Regions from separate parts of the Cellvibrio sp. GW822-FHT04B05 genome, predicted to be linked through region 2. Evidence: predicted binding sites of a transcription regulator. Region 2 holds the regulator's gene; the other holds the start of a gene.
What was found. The regulator LexA, encoded in region 2, represses DNA repair genes until DNA is damaged. The targets are predictions, from matches to a motif close to ACTGTNTNTANANACAGT.

Region 1 (9,374 bases), on a different contig from region 2:
ACAAAGTGATCAAAGCGATAGCTCACCTGCTACGCCAGCGCTTGCGCAAGAGCGATGCGGTCGGGCGTTACGGTGGTGAAGAGTTTGTGGCAGTGTTGCCGCGCTGCGGTCGTGAAGAGGCACAGGCATTGATGGAAGATGTGCGTCATCGTTTCAGCGATATCACTTTCACCATTGACCAGCGCACGTTTAACGTTACCCTCAGCGCAGGCATTGCGTCTTATCGCCCCGGTGTAGCGCGTGCTGAGCAATTGCTGCAGGAGGCGGATGCAGCGCTTTATCGGGCCAAATCAGATGGGCGCAACCGGATCGGTATCAGCCGTTAACTGCAAATAAAAAAGCGCCCGGCTTAACCGGGCGTTTTTTAGTCGATAAACTGTGCTTGTTATTCAAGTTCTTCCGGATCGGGTACTTTTGGCGGGGTACTATCTTCGGTAGGAACAGGAACATCGCGATTCATATCTTCCAAATAGCGTTTTGATTCCTCACCGCTCAGCGGTGCTTTGCCTGGCAGGAAGTCACCTTCGGTTTTTACCAGCTTGTCGTTTTCAAAATAAACACGGTACAGGTATTGGGTAATTTCGCCTTGGGAGCCGCGTCTTACGCTATAGGGATAGTCCCAGCGATCATCATTAAAGGTATCGGGCAACAAGGTATTGCCAAGCACGAACCGCACCTGACGCTTGGACATGCCCAATTTCAATTTCTCCACCATCTCTTGTGTAATGATGTGACCCTGTTGGATACCGATTTTGTAAACACCAGGAAAGCGGAAGCTGGAGCAAGCGGTCAGGCTGGTAAATAGGACAACGGCCAGGAGAACTCGGCTGGCTAATTTCATACAAGGGCTTCCACTAACGAAAATGAACGCGGATAATACCCGAACCACAGGAACACTGAGAAGGGTTTGGGGGAAATAATGGCAGACGGTAACCACGAACTGCGCAAAGCGGGTCTTAAAGTGACCTTGCCACGTGTGAAAATTTTGCAAATGCTTGAGTCCTCTGAAAAGCATCACATGAGCGCAGAAGATGTTTATAAGGCGCTGATGGAACAGGGTGACGATGTCGGCTTGGCGACTGTATATCGGGTATTAACCCAATTTGAGACCGCCGGTTTGGTAGTGAGACACAATTTCGATGGCGGCCATTCGGTATTTGAGGTGGCGCGCGGTGAGCATCATGATCACATGGTCGATATAGATTCCGGCACCATCATTGAGTTCCATAATGATGAAATTGAAGCCTTGCAAAAACGTATTGTTGCAGAGTATGGCTTCGAGCTTACGGATCACAGTTTAGTGTTGTATGTAAGAAAGAAACATTAGTGCAAGAGAAAAGCCAGTGTTGGATGCGGTAAACAGTAGTGCTGTACGAAAAAACGTTGATTTGTTCTACCGCATGAGGGCGCGATTATCGCGCCCTTTTTATTTTGCGAGTTTGCGGGCGAGAGTTAGAGTTAAAGCTCCAGCATCTCCCGCGCATGGGCCAGCGATTGGTCAGTAATTTTCAGGCCACCCAACATCCGTGCAATCTCCTCTACCTTGCCCTCACCGGTCAGTTCTACCAGCGTAGACTCTGCGCTCTTTTTGCTCGCGGTCTTTACCACTTGCAAGTGCTGGTGGCCTTTGCTTGCCACCTGCGCCAGATGGGTCACACAAATGACCTGCCCGCGTTCGCCCAATTGCCGCAAGAGTTGGCCGACCACATCGCCAGTCGCGCCGCCAATACCAACATCCACTTCATCAAATACCAGGGTTGGTGTGGCCGAGGTTTTTGCGGTGATCACCTGAATTGCCAAACTGATGCGCGATAATTCCCCGCCCGATGCAATTTTGGCGAGTGGGCGCGGCGCCTGGCCGGGATTGGTACTGATTAAAAATTCCACGTCTTCCAGTCCGTTGGGTCCGGGTTTATCAGTGAGCGGCAGCAGGCTGACACTAAGGTTGGCATTGGTCATCGCCAATAATTTGAGCTGTTCATTTACTTGCCTGGCGAGGCTGGTACCCGCTTTGCTGCGTTTGGCCGACAATTGCTCTGCAAGCTGGCGATAGGCTTTTTCCGCTTGCGCAACTTGCTGTGCGAGTTGGTCGAGCTTGCCGTCACCGCCCTGTAATTGCTCCAGTTCCGCACTCAGTTTTTCGATAAATGCCGGCAACTCTTCCGGTTGGATACGGTGCTTGCGCGCAAGGTCGTAAATGGCCGAGAGGCGATCTTCGACAATGGCCAAACGCGCCGGATCGAGATTAAAACTGTCGATATGGCGATCAATTTCGTGCTGCGCTTCTTCGACTTGAATCTGCGCGCTGGTCAGCAGTTCTTCTGCGGTCTGCAAGGCGGCTGATTTTTCCGGCAGGCTGCGCAATATATGCAAAGCGCGATGCAGATTGACACTCAAGCCCTGTTCATCGTCCCCACAAAAGGCGGCCAGTTGCTGGCTGCCGTGCAAAATTTCTTCGGCATTGGCAAGGCTGCGCTGTTCGGCTTCCAGCCTGGTTAATTCACCTGGTTGCAAACCCAGTTGCTCCAACTCGTTAAATTGATAGCTGAGCAGTTGGAAGCGCGCGCTTATATCAGCGGCGTTATCGCGCAGGTGGATAAAGTGTTCGAGGCGGCTCTGCCACTCGCGAAAGGCAAGGCGCACTTGTTTGGCAAGCTCGGTTTGTCCGGCAAATTCGTCGATCAGCCGGCGATGGGTATCTTTGATCAATAGCGATTGATGTTCATGCTGGCTGTGAATATCAATCAGCATCTCACCCAAAATACGCAGTTGCTGCAAGGTGACCGGCTGGCCATTGATATAGGATTTGGATTTACCTTCGTTATTGATCAGGCGGCGCAGCAGGCATTCCTGCGGCTGATCCGGTTGCTGCAAATCCATATTGAGCAGCCATTCCTGGGCACCGGGAATGGCGCTGGTATCGAAGGTAGCGGTGATATCGGCGCGGCTTGCACCAGTGCGCACCCGGTCGGCCTCGGCGCGATCGCCCAGTGTTAGTGCAAGCGCGTCGAGCACAATCGATTTGCCCGCCCCTGTCTCACCGGTAATCACGGTCATACCGGGTTTGATATCCAGATCGAGACGATCTACCAAGGTAAAATTTTGGATATTCAGGTGAGTGAGCATGGGCGCCTCGCAAGCGTTGCAGCAATAAAAAAGCCAGACACTGGTGTAGTAGGTGTCTGGCTATTTATACAGTATTTGCTGAGTGAGTGGCAAGTCACCTGCTCAGTTGTACATGTTGCGGTTACAGGCGGAAACCTTCCAGGCGACGGCTGAGCTCGTCGGAGGCATCGCGGATTTGCTGCGATGCCAACAAGGTTCCGCGTGCGGCATCTTTCGTCCCCAACGATGACTGTTCAACGTGACTGACGTATTCCAGAATCAAGCTGCTCGCCTGTACGTGTTCGATCAGGGAGTTACCGATGTGCGCCACCATTTTGGCAACTTCATCGGTCTCGCTGCGCACGCTCTCGACAATCTCGCCGCCCTGACGGGTTTGGCCGATGCCCTCTTTCAACTGGATCACCATGTCATCCATATTTTGCTTGGCGACGCGGCTGGAGCTTTGCACGGCGGTAATAGTCTCGCTAATTTCCGTTGTCGCTTGAGTTGTACGCTGCGCAAGCTGGCGCACTTCATCGGCGACTACCGCAAATCCGCGCCCTTGCTCACCGGCCCGCGCTGCCTCGATGGCGGCATTCAGCGCGAGCAAGTTGGTTTGGTTGGCGACTTCGCTGATCACGGAAATTACGGCTGAAATACTGTTAATCCGGCCGGCCAGATCATCAATGCTGCCTTGGGTTTGCACCACGCTGTTGTCGATCTCAACAAAGCTTTTGACCGCATTCGAAATCATTTTCTGGCCCTGGGTTGCGGTCTTGGATGCATGATCGGTTTGGTTGGTGGCGATTTTGGCCTGCTGCATTGCATCCTTGGTTTGCATGTTGAATTCTTCGGCAGACGAGGCAATTTTAATGGTGTTGACGCTTTGGTCTTCCGCCATGGCGGTGCTGGTTTCGGCTTTGTGGACAATATCATCGCTGATGGAATGCAGGCGCGCTACCATTTGCGAGATGCCGCTAATGACTTCACGCAATGCATGGCGCATGCGCACGACCGATCCATATATGCTGTCTTCCGGCGCTTGATGGGAGCTGCGTTCGGTCAGGTCGCCGCCCGCTACCGCCCGCACCAGGGTAAGCACTTCTGAAAGCTCGGCGCCCAGGCCGCGATCCAGTTTGCGTGCGAATATAACTACCGGACCTACAATGACCAGCATCACCAGCAGGCAAATTGTCAACTGCCACTTGGCAGTTTCCCAAAAGCGCGCATTGACCTCGTTAAAACCGATTCCGGTTCCCACCACCCATTTCCAGCGCGGCGAAAGCTTGGCGATGGAAAGTTTGTCTTCAATCGAGCCATCCGCTTGTTTTTGGGTCCAATTGTAGCGTGCAGTTTCGCCTTGGGCTTTCTCTACCGCTTTTTGCAGAATTTCTCCTACGCTCTTGCCATTGCCATCTTTAAATTCGTGGAAGCTGGTGCCGTGGATCTCCGGGTCGAGTGGTGCCGCCACAAAGTTCAGCTTCTCATCGGCGACGTAAACATATTCCGATTTGTGATAAATGTTATTGCGCAGCAGTGTGGTGGCGATCTTTTTCGCCGTTTCATCATCCATTTCGCCACGTGCGGCCATTTGTTCCATCTGGATTACAGTGGCGTAGGTACTGTTAAGTAATTGCTCTACCCGGGCAGCGTTATCCTGATTGCTGGAATAGCGAACAGTGAATAGGCCAATCAGCATAATTCCCAGTAAGCCGATTAGGATTTGGGCGGATATGATCCAGATTTTGACGCGCAGTGACATTGTGCCCCCTGGGAGTGGCTAAGTTATAGACATTTGAGTTATGACCATAGGTGCAGTGGACAACGTTGTCAAATGGTATTTAAGAGTATTTGAGCAAGGTTTTAAGGCTTTTATGCCAAGGGAGTATATGTGACGCAGATTCACTATTTTGGCGCAAAAATCATCATAAATGCCCTTGATAAGGGCATTTTTTGCGGGAGATTTTTTTGAACTCATGGATTGATTTGTATTTGACAGGAAAAAATGACACGAACGTCTGACCCGGCTTTACAGGAAATCGACCACATACAGGATTATTGGTCGCTGCCGGCAAAAACTTTGGTGATAAAAACTTGAATCCCCCCGTCCCAGCCCCATATAGGCCCCACAGTAATTCAAGCGGACCCATGTTGTTTCTGGCGTCCGCCCAACCTGCGATTGGAGAAAACAGTGTCCACCCAAGACTATACCGATATTCAAAACACCGGCGAACCGCAAAACCCGGCAGAGGAAGCGACCGAGCAGTCCCAGCCAGTTAACGAGCCGAGCCTTGACGCGCTGCAGGCGCAATTAGCGACCTTGGCGACTGCTTATGAGTCTGCCAAAGAGCAATCGCTGCGCTCGCAAGCCGAGGCACAGAATGCCCGCCGTCGCGCCGAGCAGGATGTGGAGAAAGCCCACAAGTTCGGTTTGGAAAAGATGGTCAATGATTTGCTGCCGGTAGTGGATAACCTGGAGCGCGCACTTGCCGCAATCGACACCAGCAATGAAGCATTCGCTGCAGTCGTTGAAGGTATCCAACTAACTCATAAATCGTTTGTTGATGCATTGGCGCGTTATCAAGTGGTTGCCGTTAGTCCGGAAGGCGAGCCATTTGATCCGAATTTACATCAAGCGGTATCTGCAGTGCCCAATCCTGATGTGGAACCCAATACCGTGCTCAACTGCTTCCAAAAAGGTTACACCTTGCACGGCCGCTTGGTTCGCCCGGCGATGGTAGTGGTTTCCAAGGCACCTTGATGGTCATTGGAAATCATCGAGAATGTGAGGATTTTTGGTGCGTTGGACTTGAATTAATTTCCCGCGCGCCAATATAGAAAACAACTGCCAACAAAACGCAAATCTTCGACGATCTGCGGCAACTGAGGCAAGAAACCGAAAAGTCAGTGCAAGTGAATTATCAATTTGCACCCAGCAACAAATAGCATTTTTTAGGAGCAGCACCATGGGCAAAATTATCGGCATCGATTTGGGTACCACCAACTCTTGCGTATCTGTATTGGAAGGCGGCAAACCAAAAGTGATCGAAAACGCCGAAGGCGATCGCACTACGCCGTCAATTATTGCATTCACTAACGACGATGAAATTCTGGTTGGTCAATCAGCCAAGCGTCAATCCGTTACTAACCCGCACAATACTTTGTATGCGGTAAAGCGTTTGATTGGCCGTAAATTCAAAGATGATGTTGTGCAAAAAGACATCTCCATGGTGCCTTACAAAATTGTTGCTGCCGATAACGGCGATGCCTGGGTGGAAGTGAAGGGCGATAAAAAAGCACCGCCACAAATTTCTGCTGAAGTATTAAAGAAAATGAAGAAGACCGCTGAAGATTATCTCGGCGAGACAGTAACCGAAGCGGTCATTACCGTGCCGGCTTACTTCAACGATTCACAGCGTCAAGCAACCAAAGATGCCGGCCGTATTGCGGGTCTGGATGTAAAACGTATTATCAACGAACCAACTGCCGCTGCATTGGCATACGGTTTGGATAAAGGCGTAGGCGACCGCACTATCGCGGTCTACGACTTGGGTGGTGGTACCTTCGATATTTCGATTATCGAAATTGCAGACGTTGATGGTGAGCATCAGTTCGAAGTGCTTTCAACCAATGGTGATACTTTCCTCGGTGGTGAAGACTTTGATATGCGCTTGATTGAATTCCTGGCGGAAACGTTTAAGAAAGATACCGGCATTGATCTGCACAACGATCCACTGGCATTGCAGCGCTTAAAAGAAGCGGCAGAGAAGGCCAAGATCGAATTGTCTACCAGCCAGCAAACTGAAGTGAACTTGCCGTACATCACTGCCGATGCAACGGGTCCAAAACACCTGGTGGTAAAACTGACGCGCGCCAAACTTGAATCATTGGTTGAAGAGTTGGTAAATCGCTCTATGGAACCAGTAAAGCAAGCAATTAAAGATTCGGGTAAATCACTGAGTGAAATCGACGATGTGATTCTGGTGGGCGGTCAAACCCGTATGCCACTGGTGCAAAAAGCCGTTGCTGATTTCTTCGGTAAAGAAGCGCGTAAAGATGTAAACCCGGACGAAGCTGTAGCGATCGGTGCGGCAATTCAGGGTTCGGTATTGTCGGGCGATACGACTAACGTATTGCTGTTGGACGTAACTCCGTTGACTCTCGGTATTGAAACCATGGGTGGCGTTGCGACGCCGTTGATCGATAAAAACACTACGATTCCTACCAAGAAATCGCAAATTTTCTCGACTGCGGATGACAACCAAACAGCAGTAACTATTCACGTTGTGCAGGGTGAGCGCAAGCAGGCGTCGCAAAATAAATCACTCGGCCGTTTTGACCTGAGCGATATTCCGCCCGCACAACGCGGTATGCCACAAATTGAAGTGACCTTTGATATCGATGCTAACGGTATTTTGAACGTAAGCGCGAAAGATAAGGCAACCGGTAAGGAGCAATCCATCGTGATCAAAGCCTCTTCCGGTTTGAGCGATGAAGAAATCCAGAAAATGGTAAAAGACGCAGAAGCAAATGCTGATGCTGACCGTAAGTTCGCAGAAGTTGTTGCCGCGCGTAATACTCTGGAAGGTTTGATCCATGCAACGGAAAAAACGGTGAAAGAGGCGGGCGATAAAGCAACTGCAGATGAAAAATCAGCAATCGAAGCGGCCTTGACTGAAGCGCGTGATGTTGCCAAAACCGATGATTTGGCGAAGATCGAAGCAGCGACCACCAAGTTGACTGAAGCTTCAGGTTCATTGGCGCAAAAACTGTATGCTGAACAGCAAGCTGCAGGCGCAAACGCAGGTGCTGGTACGCAACAAGCTGGCGGCAACAATAACGCGGCAGATGACGGTGTAGTAGATGCTGAATTCGAAGAAGTAAAAGAAGATAAGTAATTCATAAGATGGATGGAGCGCAAGCGATACCCATCAATGAATTAATGAGTAAAAAAACAAATGCGGGCTTGCCCGCATTTGTCATGTAAGCAACAAAGATTTTTCACAGCTCAGACAGCTCTCTCCCCTTTTAAGCGGGGCGCGTAGCCAGCAGGGTGGGGGTGGGTAAATCCTGAACCCCCTCCCGGCCTTCCCCCCTTGGCAGGGGGAGGGGATTCATTATTGATTAAGGTAGCACCATGGCAAAACGTGATTACTACGAAGTGCTCGGCGTCAAAAAAGATGTGGACGCTGCAGAATTGAAAAAAGCTTATCGCCGCGTGGCGATGAAATTCCACCCGGACAGAAATCCGGATGATCCCAATGCGGAAGAAAAATTCAAAGAAGCAAACGAAGCCTATGAAGTGCTTTCCGATGATAATAAGCGCGCTGCTTATGATCGCCATGGTCACGCCGGTGTAGATGGCCAAGCGGGTATGGGTGGTGGTGCCGGGTTCAATAATTTCAGTGATATTTTCGGCGATGTATTCGGCGATATTTTTGGTGGTGGCGGACGTGGTGGTCGCGGTGGTCCGGCGCGCGGTTCCGATTTGCGTTACAACCTTGAACTGAGTCTGGAAGAGGCAGTAAAAGGCACCAGCGTACAAATTAAAATTCCTACGCTGGTCAGCTGTAAAACCTGTGATGGTTCCGGTGCAAAGGCCGGTAGCAAACCCGTTACCTGTACTACCTGTGGCGGGCATGGCCAAGTGCGTATGCAGCAGGGCTTTTTCTCGGTGCAACAAACCTGTCCAACCTGTCGCGGGCGCGGCACGATTATTTCTGATCCATGCAAATCCTGTCACGGTCAAGGCCGCACCGAAGAGACGAAAACGCTTTCTGTTAAGGTACCTGCAGGCGTGGATACCGGAGACCGCATTCGTTTATCCGGCGAAGGTGAAGCGGGCGCAGATGGCGGCCCAAGTGGCGATCTCTATGTACAAGTGCATGTGCGTGAGCACAATATTTTTAAACGCGATGGTGCTGATTTGTATTGCGAAGTACCTATTGATTTTGTCGATGCCGCACTCGGTGGCGAACTCGAAGTGCCCACGCTTGATGGTCGCGTAAAATTAAAAGTTCCCGCCGAAACCCAAACCGGCAAACTGTTCAAATTGCGCGGCAAAGGCGTAACACCTGTACGTGGTGGTGGAGTTGGCGATTTACTTTGTCGCGTAGTAGTAGAGACGCCGGTCAATCTCACCGGCAAACAGAAAGAATTGCTGCGGGATTTCCAAACGACAATGAAAGGCGGGAAATACTCGCCAAAACAGTCGAGTTGGTTTGACGGGGTGAAGAAATTTTTTAATGAATAAGTGATGTTGATAAAGG
Region 2 (9,374 bases):
ACAGCCGCTGAAGAACAATCCTCAATGGCACTGGAGATTGAACGCAACACCCAGTCAATCGCTCACATTTCGGACCAAACCCAAAACGAAATCCGCGTAGCGGATGGCTTGAATAGTGAAATGGATAACCTCTCGCAAAAACAATTGGATTTGATCGTCAGATTTAATTAATACCCCCGCCTGCCTGGCGAAATTGATTCTGATTTTTGCAGTAAATTTCGTTAAGCTTGGGCAATGCATGTAATTAAATTTGTACGAATGATGTGGAATTACCATGATATACACTCAAGAAATTGCCAATCATGATTTATTGCGCCTGGATCGCGCCCATGTGTGGCATCCCTATACCTCGTTCACACAACCCGGAATGGTCACACCGGTAAGTCACGCGCAAGGTGTAGAACTGCATCTAACTGACGGTCGCATCTTGATTGATGGTATGTCCTCCTGGTGGAGTACACTGCACGGCTACAATCATCCGGTTTTAAATCAGGCGGTGATTGATCAAGTAGGAAAAATGGCCCATGTGATGTTCGCCGGCATCACCCATGAACCCGCAGTCAAACTCGCCACCACGCTCGCCAAAATTACACCGGAAGGATTGAACAAGGTATTTTTTTCCGATTCCGGTTCAGTCGCTGTAGAAGTCGCGCTCAAAATGGCCATTCAATTTTGGCACTCGCAAGGCCAGGCACAACGCACTATGTTTTTAACCTTGAAGCGTGGCTATCATGGCGATACGTTTGGTGCTATGTCAGTCTGCGATCCGCATTCCGGTATGCATCATCTGTTTCATCACGCCCTGTCCCACCATTTATTTGCAGAAGCACCACCCTGCGCTTTTGATGAGCTATTTCAAGAATCACACATCGCCAAGTTTGCCCAACTCATTCAACAGCATCGCCAGAAAATCGCGGCGGTTATTCTTGAACCTATTGTTCAAGGTGCAGGTGGAATGCGTTTTTATTCGCCGGATTATTTGCGTCGCGTACGGGAGCTTTGCGATAAAAATGAAATTTTATTAATTGTCGATGAGATAGCCACAGGCTTTGGCCGCACCGGTAAATTGTTTGCCTGTGAGCACGCCGGCATAAGCCCGGATATTTTATGTATCGGCAAAGCCCTGACCGCAGGCTACATAACGCTCGCGGCAACACTTTGCAATGATAAAGTAAGTAATGGTATTTGCACCGGTGAGAACGGCATTTTTATGCATGGCCCCACCTATATGGCCAACCCACTCGCTTGCGCTGTGGCAAATGCCAGTATTGATTTGCTGCTTCATTCCGACTGGCAAAATACTGTTGTCAATATCGGTCAACAAATGCGCGAAGAACTGGCGCCCTGCAAAGATTTTTCTTTTGTCACTGACGTTCGTGTACTGGGGGCAATCGGTGTTGTCGAATTGGAAAACACTATCAACGTTAGCAAGTTGATGCCGCAGTTTATAGAAAATGGTGTATGGGTTCGTCCCTTTGGCAACATCATTTACTTGATGCCACCCTTTATCATCACCAAAGAACAATTGAGCAAATTAACGTCTGCAGTGTTAAAAGTCGTCGCTACGCTTGCAAAATAATTTTCAGTATTACTATTACGTTCAATAGTAATACACAGTTACATAAAAAAATCCCCGCGATAAACTGCACCTTATCCTGTCGGACATATGTCCAACTTTTGGGTGCAGTTTATCGCGGGGATTTTTTATGTGGATAATTTAAAGACTAGCGTTGCATATCGTACTTACGCATTTTTTCCACCAGTGTAGTACGACGAACGCAGAGCTTATCTGCTGCACGCGCGACGACACCACCGCAATCATTCAGCGCTTGCTGGATAAGGCTCATTTCCAAATTGGTAATGTACTCACGCAAATCGATACCCTGCTCCGGCAACAACGGTGTGTCGTTCATGCTCACGTAACCTGTACTACCCGAACCAGCAATGCCATTGGCTTTAGCTGGAGCGTGCACAAAATCTTCATCAGTTACATCAACGTGGCGATACTTGGATGGCAAATCTTGCACGCCAATCACCCCGAAGGGATGCATAATCGCCATGCGCTCTACAAGATTGGCAAGCTCGCGCACATTACCGCTCCACTCATGTTGGCAGAGTGACATAATAGCCGCTGAATTAAAACGAATAGAACCGCGCTGCTCGCTTTCCATACGCGAGACCAATTCATTCATCAGCAAAGGAATGTCTTCCGAGCGTTCTTTTAACGATGGCAATTCAATCGGAAATACATTCAGGCGATAAAACAAATCTTCGCGGAATGTATTTTCAAGAATCATTTGTTCGAGATTGCGATGGGTTGCCGCAATGATGCGTACATCAACAGGCTGCGTCTTATTACTGCCCACACGCTCAAAGCAACGTTCCTGCAGCACACGCAGAATTTTGACCTGCATATTCAGTGGCATATCGCCGATTTCGTCCAAAAATAACGTACCGCCTTCCGCGAGTTCAAAACGCCCGGCGCGTGAATTAATTGCGCCGGTAAAAGCACCTTTCTCATGGCCGAATAACTCGCTTTCCAATAATTCCGCCGGGATTGCCCCGCAATTAACCGGGACAAATGGTTTGTCACGACGCGGCGAATTGTAATGCAGATTACGCGCAACCACTTCTTTACCAGTACCCGACTCTCCGGTAATCAGGACTGATACATCTTTATCAGCCACCTGCGCCATCATCTCGCGCACGTTTTGGATTTCCCGGCTGGTGCCGACAAGGCTGCGGAACAAATGCACGGGGCGACGCTGTGGCTGGCGCTTGCTGGTGGATTGCGCTTCACGGTACAACTGCGCGCGGTGGAGCGTATCAACAAGCTTGTTGTAGGTAGGAGGCAAAGAGAGTGTTGCAATAACCATGTAGCGGTAGAGGTCATCCAAACTTTCATCCGCGCTCTGGTTTTCATCGCCGATCAGTACAATTGCCAACTCGTCATTCCAGGAACGGATTTCTTTCAGCAGATGCGTGAGTGATTGGCCACTGTCACGATAATCACCGATAAAAATAGCGACATAATCTTCACCATTATTTTCTTCAGCGACAGTCGCCTGCCAGGTTTCGCTGGCTGACGTAAGCGTTGTTTCACTGAGAAAATCCAGCAGGATTTTTAAATCGTGTCTGCGTGACTGATTATCGTCAATAACAAGAACTTTATTGTTGCGCCACATACCCCAAGACCTTTTTCATTCCATGCCAAAACCTTGAAAACGCATAAGAAATATTCTTTCAAGGCGGTGAGATGACTTATTGGAGTAAGTAATAGACGAGGCTGGGTTCTTAGTCAAATTTATGGCGAAATGTTTTTGGCGCTTTAGCATTAATTAATCAACTCGAATAATTAATCGCCAAAAGAATGTCTTAACTTTACATTCAGAATAAAAATCGCGCTCACAATATTTTTCGGGAATTTGACAATATTTTACGACTGCTCTGAAGATACTTGCGGGGCTATCTCATCCCATCCCGACTTAACCGTCTTCAGCAATTGAATTGCTTCATTTACTTTTTCTGGATCGCTGTGTCTGGATGCATCAAGCAGTAGCAGGTTGATATATTCATAGAGCTGATCAAGACGCTCTGACAATTCGCCAGCTCCCATATCCAACGAACTGCGTAGACCACCGACAATACTGATGGCCTTGCCCAACAATTCACCTTTAGCCGCAGCATCGCCGCGCTCAATAGCACCTTGAGCTGCCGCCAAGCGACCTAATGCACCTTCAAACAATAATTGAATTAAACGATGCGGTGAAGCATGGCTGACTTCTGACTCAATACCCAACTGGCGATATTGTTTCAGCGCTTCTTGTGGATTGTAGTTAGACACGGACTATCCCCTGCTAGCAGTTATGTTTACTAAGGCTAGCAGGGCTAAGTCGTTTTTGCGAGTTTTGCTATAAGAGAGTTGTTTTAGAAACCTTATGAAGTAGTATCCGTTAACACTTTTTTTCACAAGTCCCCTGCCAAATAAGCCATAAACACTCAATATCAGGTCGCCTGAAGAAAGGTTACCTCACGCTGGCATTGTGCGATCAAGCCCGCATACACACCTTTTAATTCACTCAAGGCGCAGACCAGGGTGGACTTATCATCGCGATTTGCAGTGATTACCTTATCGATTAACAGCACGCAAATACGATCAAGGTGGCGGACGCGTTCCCAGTCTTCCACATGCAGCGCCTTGCTCAACTCACGCTGCAAATTGCGCATTGCCATTACACCAGCCTCGCCACGATAGTCGGGTGCTGGTACCAGATAAATTGCCATGATAACCCTCTCTACACCTGATTGCCGATTGCATCCCAAGCGGTTTTTATCTCGCCTAGCAAGCGCCCGCATTCGTCAAGATAGTCTGGATTATTCTCGTAGTTGGCTTGAGTCAAACGACGAATGATGTAGTCATAAAGCCCATCAAGATTGGCTGCGAGCGCGCCACCTTCATTGTCATTCAAACTGCCTTGCAATCCGCCGACAATAGCGACCGCTTTGCTAATCAATTCCCCTTTGCGGGCGATTTGGTTTTGCGCCATGGCGCCTTTAGCTTGGGCAATACGCTCCAATGCACCTTCAAACAACATTTGAATTAAACGATGAGGTGACGCAGTTTCAACACCAGAGTGAACTTTTACGCTGGAATAATTTTGTACGGCAGAATAAGCATTCATAAATCACCACAAATTGTTTGAATTTTGCATTGCTGTTGACGGCTCATACTGAATAATCAGTGACCGTATAAGCTAACGGCATAAACCCAAAAACCTTTAACCAGAATCCGGCAATAATGCAAAAAACTATCCTTATAACCGACACCTCAACAGGCATAGGGTTTTATATTGCTCATGGATTAAAAACTGCAAGTTACAGAATCATCGCCTCTTGCCGGACAACAGCAGATATTTGCGTTTGCAAAATGAGGGACTGGAATGCATGACGGATTGACCTTATGGATTCGGACTCAATCCAATGCGGTATTGCAGGGCATCTACTATGGCAGGGTGAAATAACCACCAGATTGAAAAACTATTGCACAACCCGAATTACTGTATATAATCACAACCACTGTACAAATAAACAGATTCAGGAGTGCATCATGTCTGACTTAACGCCGCGCCAGGAACAGGTACTACAACTTATTCGCCAGTATGCGGAAGAAACCGGTTATCCGCCGACGCGTGCTGAGATCGCCCGCATTCTCGGCTTTAAGTCAGCCAATGCCGCCGAAGAACATATCAAAGCACTTGCACGTAAAGGGGCCATCGAAATTATTCCGGGTGCTTCTCGCGGAATAAAACTGCCCGATGTGCAATCAGGTATTCCTATTATCGGTCGCGTTGCCGCTGGCAATCCGATACTCGCGCAAGAGCATATTGAAGACTACTGCAACATTCCCCAAAGCTTTTTCTCTCCCAGTGCCGATTTTTTCCTGCGTGTACACGGTATGAGCATGAAAGATGCGGGCATTCTTGATGGTGACTTACTGGCAGTTCATAAAACTGACCAGGTTAGAAACGGACAAATTGTTGTTGCACGTATAGGCGAAGAAGTAACCGTAAAACGCTTCAAGCGAGTCAGCAACAAACCACAAGTTGAACTCTGGCCGGAAAATCCCGAGTTCGATGTGATTCAGGTTGATATGCGTGATCAGGAATTCAGTATTGAAGGTCTTAGTGTAGGAGTGATTCGTCGTGACTAATCTTGCCCGTGTAATACCGCCAACCAGTACAGCCCGCCAGCAACCTGCGAGCGGCGTAACCGAGCTGGTACTAACCAGTGATTCACCCGAACAAGTCGCATTGCTTTTGCCTATGATTGCCTTCCTCAGCAATGCATGTAGCGATCGCTGGATTACCTGGATAGCACCACACAATATCAGCCGTGAGCTACTTGAATCCTACGGCGTTAATACGCGTTATATTCGGGTAATTCACTGCCAAAATCCGCAAACATTGCTGTGGATTACCTGGGAAGCATTGTCGGCTGGCAATAGCCATACAGTGATATCAAGCCCTGGAAAATTGACCGATAAAGAACTAGCTCAACTTGAACTGGCAGCCAAGACCGGTTCTTGCCAAGGATTATTGTTGCGGGTTCGCTGAGTGTTTTTAGTTACAGGATTTTTGCAGGACAAGCTTGCTTGGAGGATCGGAATAATGCAGGGAGGCAAAGAAAGCGTTTGTAGGTTTTTTGTAGATTCAAAGAATCAATTGTGTTATGAAGCGGTATACCCTTTCCTATTAGTGCAGCATCAACTTCTCAGTATCACTTAACTCCTCTACCAAATCGTCCAACATGGCTTCTGCCTGTTGGTCCGCAATATCACCTGCAGCTTCCATTCCTGCCTCAATCATTGCTTTAGCGACCAGAAACTTTTCTTCCCCCAGGAAAGCCAGCGATTCTTGTGAAAAACGGATTGTCACCAGAGGCTCATTGCTTTCATCGTCAGCACGCGCCAACGCAACGTCGCCATTCAACAGCTCAATAATTTCATAGAAAGATGACATAGGTACCTCAGTGTGAAACGGACGCGTATTCTAACACCCAATTAATCTAAAACCTATTTGCTACACTCCGGGATTAATGCGGTGAAGCAATAAGAAAGATACAGGAATCTGAGCCGTAGACTAACCATCCCTGCTCTGTTCGCGGTATAAATAACGCTTGCCCAGCCTGGTATCCACCAGCAGTGCCAACGCCATGTAAATCCAGATGTCCTTGTACCACTATCACAATTGCGTACTCATCACTGGTTAATAGATAGTCACCATCCAACTGAATGCGCTGAACTTCAAAGTCATCAAAATTGACTATACGCTCTACCCTCATCTGCTCTGTTACATCCAGAGTCTCGGATGGTTGAAGCATGGAAAAGCCCATATCAACCAGTTCAAGCGCATCCTCAGTATCCCAATGTTCCTGGGTCAAAACCTTCTGGGCAAAGCTTAGAATTTTCCGCTCATAAACGGGAGTCTGGAACTCGACTACCCTAACCCCATGTTGTAATGCGTGGGGCACTAATTTGGGAACGGTCACAACATCACCGACAACCAGAGGATATTTCGCAATAAAGCTATCCATTGCTCCACGTAACACCCCCTCTTTGCAAAATAGTTCTTTATTTTCAATAGATTGTGATAACCCGTTAATCCAACTTATTAATTGAGCAGTCCCTACCGCTTCATTGGGATCAAGTCCTGCATCGATTTTTTTGTCATCCAGCTTTTTATCCAGCGCACGCCGTACCTGCTCATATTCTTTAACCGCTGACAGGTAAGCCTGCCTGAACTCTTTATCGTTGTTGAAAAGCTGACGCTTTGCTCCAGAGAAGCCCAATTGGATAGCACCAACCCCTTCGGGCCATGCCTGTTGGTTGATATGGGTTACAACATAGACTTCTTGCTTTTCCTGATGTAGCTCGAAGTACAGATCGCCATAAATTTCATCGGCTAGAGGATCAAGCACCTTAAGTAAAATTAGCTGATGACTATCTTTTAATCCGAGTCGGCGAGGCATTAGTTCCAATAGCCAAGGTAAAGGTATATTACCTGCATCACCAACCACCTCAGCCTGACCGCGGCTTTCAATTCCCGTGTACCAAATCTCTTGCCCCCACGGCTTCGGAATATAAATAGGTGCGAGCAACCATGGTTCTGACATTACCAACCAAGGTAGCGAGTGAGCCTGTGAATATCTTTTAAGTGCACCGTCAGTATTTGTAAGTGATTGTATCTGCGCCAATAGTTCAGGTGTGCAAATGGCAATACAACCTTCAATCACCGGTGCAGAATTATGATCAAGACGTAACTGGATCAGCCCTAGCAAATCCAATGTGGGCTGCCTTGGGAAATAATATTGGGTATGGGTGAAATGAATAATGAGCTGTTGCTCCTGATAACCAGCATTTGTAGCAGCTCGTAAATGCTGTATTGATTGCTCAATTAGCAGCTCTGCGGTAGTGGTTTTGTCAGTGTAGTAATGGATCAATGCTTGTTTTCCGGCCTTTCAATATTAACGCGCAGTTTAACAGAGCCTCCCGGAGAAGTTGGTCGGGATTTTTTGCATGATTTTGTAACCCAAAAAAACAAAGGGCCAACCCAAGTTGACCCTTTATTGATTGAGTTGCATTGGAGCCTGGATTAATTCAAACGCTCCAATATCGTTGTAATACCCTGCCCCAGGCCAATACACATAGTGGACACACCCAAGCTCAAATCGCGGTCTTGCATCACCGTCAACAGTGAGCCGGTAATACGCGTCCCAGAACAACCAAATGGATGTCCAAGAGCGATAGCGCCGCCATGAACATTCACTTTATCGTTCATAACATCCAACAGCTTAAGGTCTTTCAATACCGGCAACGCCTGCGCAGCAAAGGCTTCATTGAGCTCCACCGCATCAATATCATCAATAGCCAGGTTGGCCGCCTTCAACGCCTTTTCCGTAGAAGGCACCGGGCCATACCCCATAATCGAAGGATCAACGCCCGCCAAGCCAAGAGAAACTACTTTGGCGATAGGTTTTAGTCCCAAGGATTTTGCGCGCTCGGCAGACATCACCAACATTACCGATGCACCATCACTTAGCTGCGATGAAGTACCTGCGGTTACCTGGCCATTTTTAGGATCAAACACCGGCGGCAATTTGGCCAGCGCTTCAACCGTCGTTTCCGGGCGAATGGTTTCATCCTGATCAACAGAGATCAAAAAACCGTCACTGTTATGTCCATCAACCGCAATGATCTCGCGCGCAAACTTACCTGATTCACGAGCCTTTGCAGCGAGCTGATGAGAACGAGCACCGAACTCATCCATCTGCTGGCGATTGATTCCATGGAGGAGTGCAAGGTACTCAGCAGTCATGCCCATATTACCCGCCGCCTTAGCGACAGATAAACCCAACAACGGGTTGATATTAATTGATTCATACATCGGCAAATGCCCCATATGCTCAACACCGCCAATCAGATAAACATCACCTTGCCCGGCACGAATATTCACCGTTGCTGTATGTAAGGCCGACATTGAGGAGCCACATAGGCGATTGATAGTTTGGGCGGGAATTGTATGAGGCAAACCCGCTAACAATAAAATATTGCGCGCTACATTAAACGCCTGCTCTTCACGCTGCATTACACAACCCCAGAGCAAATCATCAATGGTATTCGGATCAAGTTTTGGATTGCGCGCCAACAGGCCTTTGATAATCGCAGCTGAAATATCATCAGCACGCACATGGCGGAAGCAACCATTTTTAGAGCGCCCCATGGCGCTGCGGGCGTAATCAACTATAACGGCGTCGCGTGGTTGTAAGCTCATTCTTATGACTCCTTAGCCGTAAAATTTTTGGTTGTTAGCCACTTT

Region 1: recN (DNA repair protein RecN) is a predicted target of LexA. The motif match lies at 3,182-3,199, and genes of this name have one in related genera.

The regions. Positions count from the first base shown of each region.
Region 1 covers NZ_JBXAMU010000003.1:383,347-392,720, forward strand. The annotation lists gene AC1RJL_RS11560 (diguanylate cyclase) at 1-326, shown strand, start outside; gene AC1RJL_RS11565 (outer membrane protein assembly factor BamE) at 386-841, opposite strand; gene fur (ferric iron uptake transcriptional regulator) at 920-1,327, shown strand; gene recN (DNA repair protein RecN) at 1,459-3,126, opposite strand; gene AC1RJL_RS11580 (methyl-accepting chemotaxis protein) at 3,248-4,867, opposite strand; gene grpE (nucleotide exchange factor GrpE) at 5,297-5,866, shown strand; gene dnaK (molecular chaperone DnaK) at 6,072-8,003, shown strand; gene dnaJ (molecular chaperone DnaJ) at 8,243-9,358, shown strand.
Region 2 covers NZ_JBXAMU010000005.1:63,962-73,335, reverse strand. The annotation lists gene AC1RJL_RS16125 (methyl-accepting chemotaxis protein) at 1-171, shown strand, start outside; gene bioA (adenosylmethionine--8-amino-7-oxononanoate transaminase) at 275-1,579, shown strand; gene AC1RJL_RS16115 (sigma-54-dependent transcriptional regulator) at 1,725-3,185, opposite strand; gene fliS (flagellar export chaperone FliS) at 3,437-3,844, opposite strand; gene AC1RJL_RS16105 (hypothetical protein) at 4,006-4,284, opposite strand; gene fliS (flagellar export chaperone FliS) at 4,296-4,682, opposite strand; gene lexA (transcriptional repressor LexA) at 5,108-5,710, shown strand; gene AC1RJL_RS16090 (cell division inhibitor SulA) at 5,703-6,113, shown strand; gene AC1RJL_RS16085 (hypothetical protein) at 6,252-6,518, opposite strand; gene AC1RJL_RS16080 (hypothetical protein) at 6,592-7,998, opposite strand; gene fadA (acetyl-CoA C-acyltransferase FadA) at 8,151-9,329, opposite strand; gene fadB (fatty acid oxidation complex subunit alpha FadB) at 9,342-9,374, opposite strand, start outside.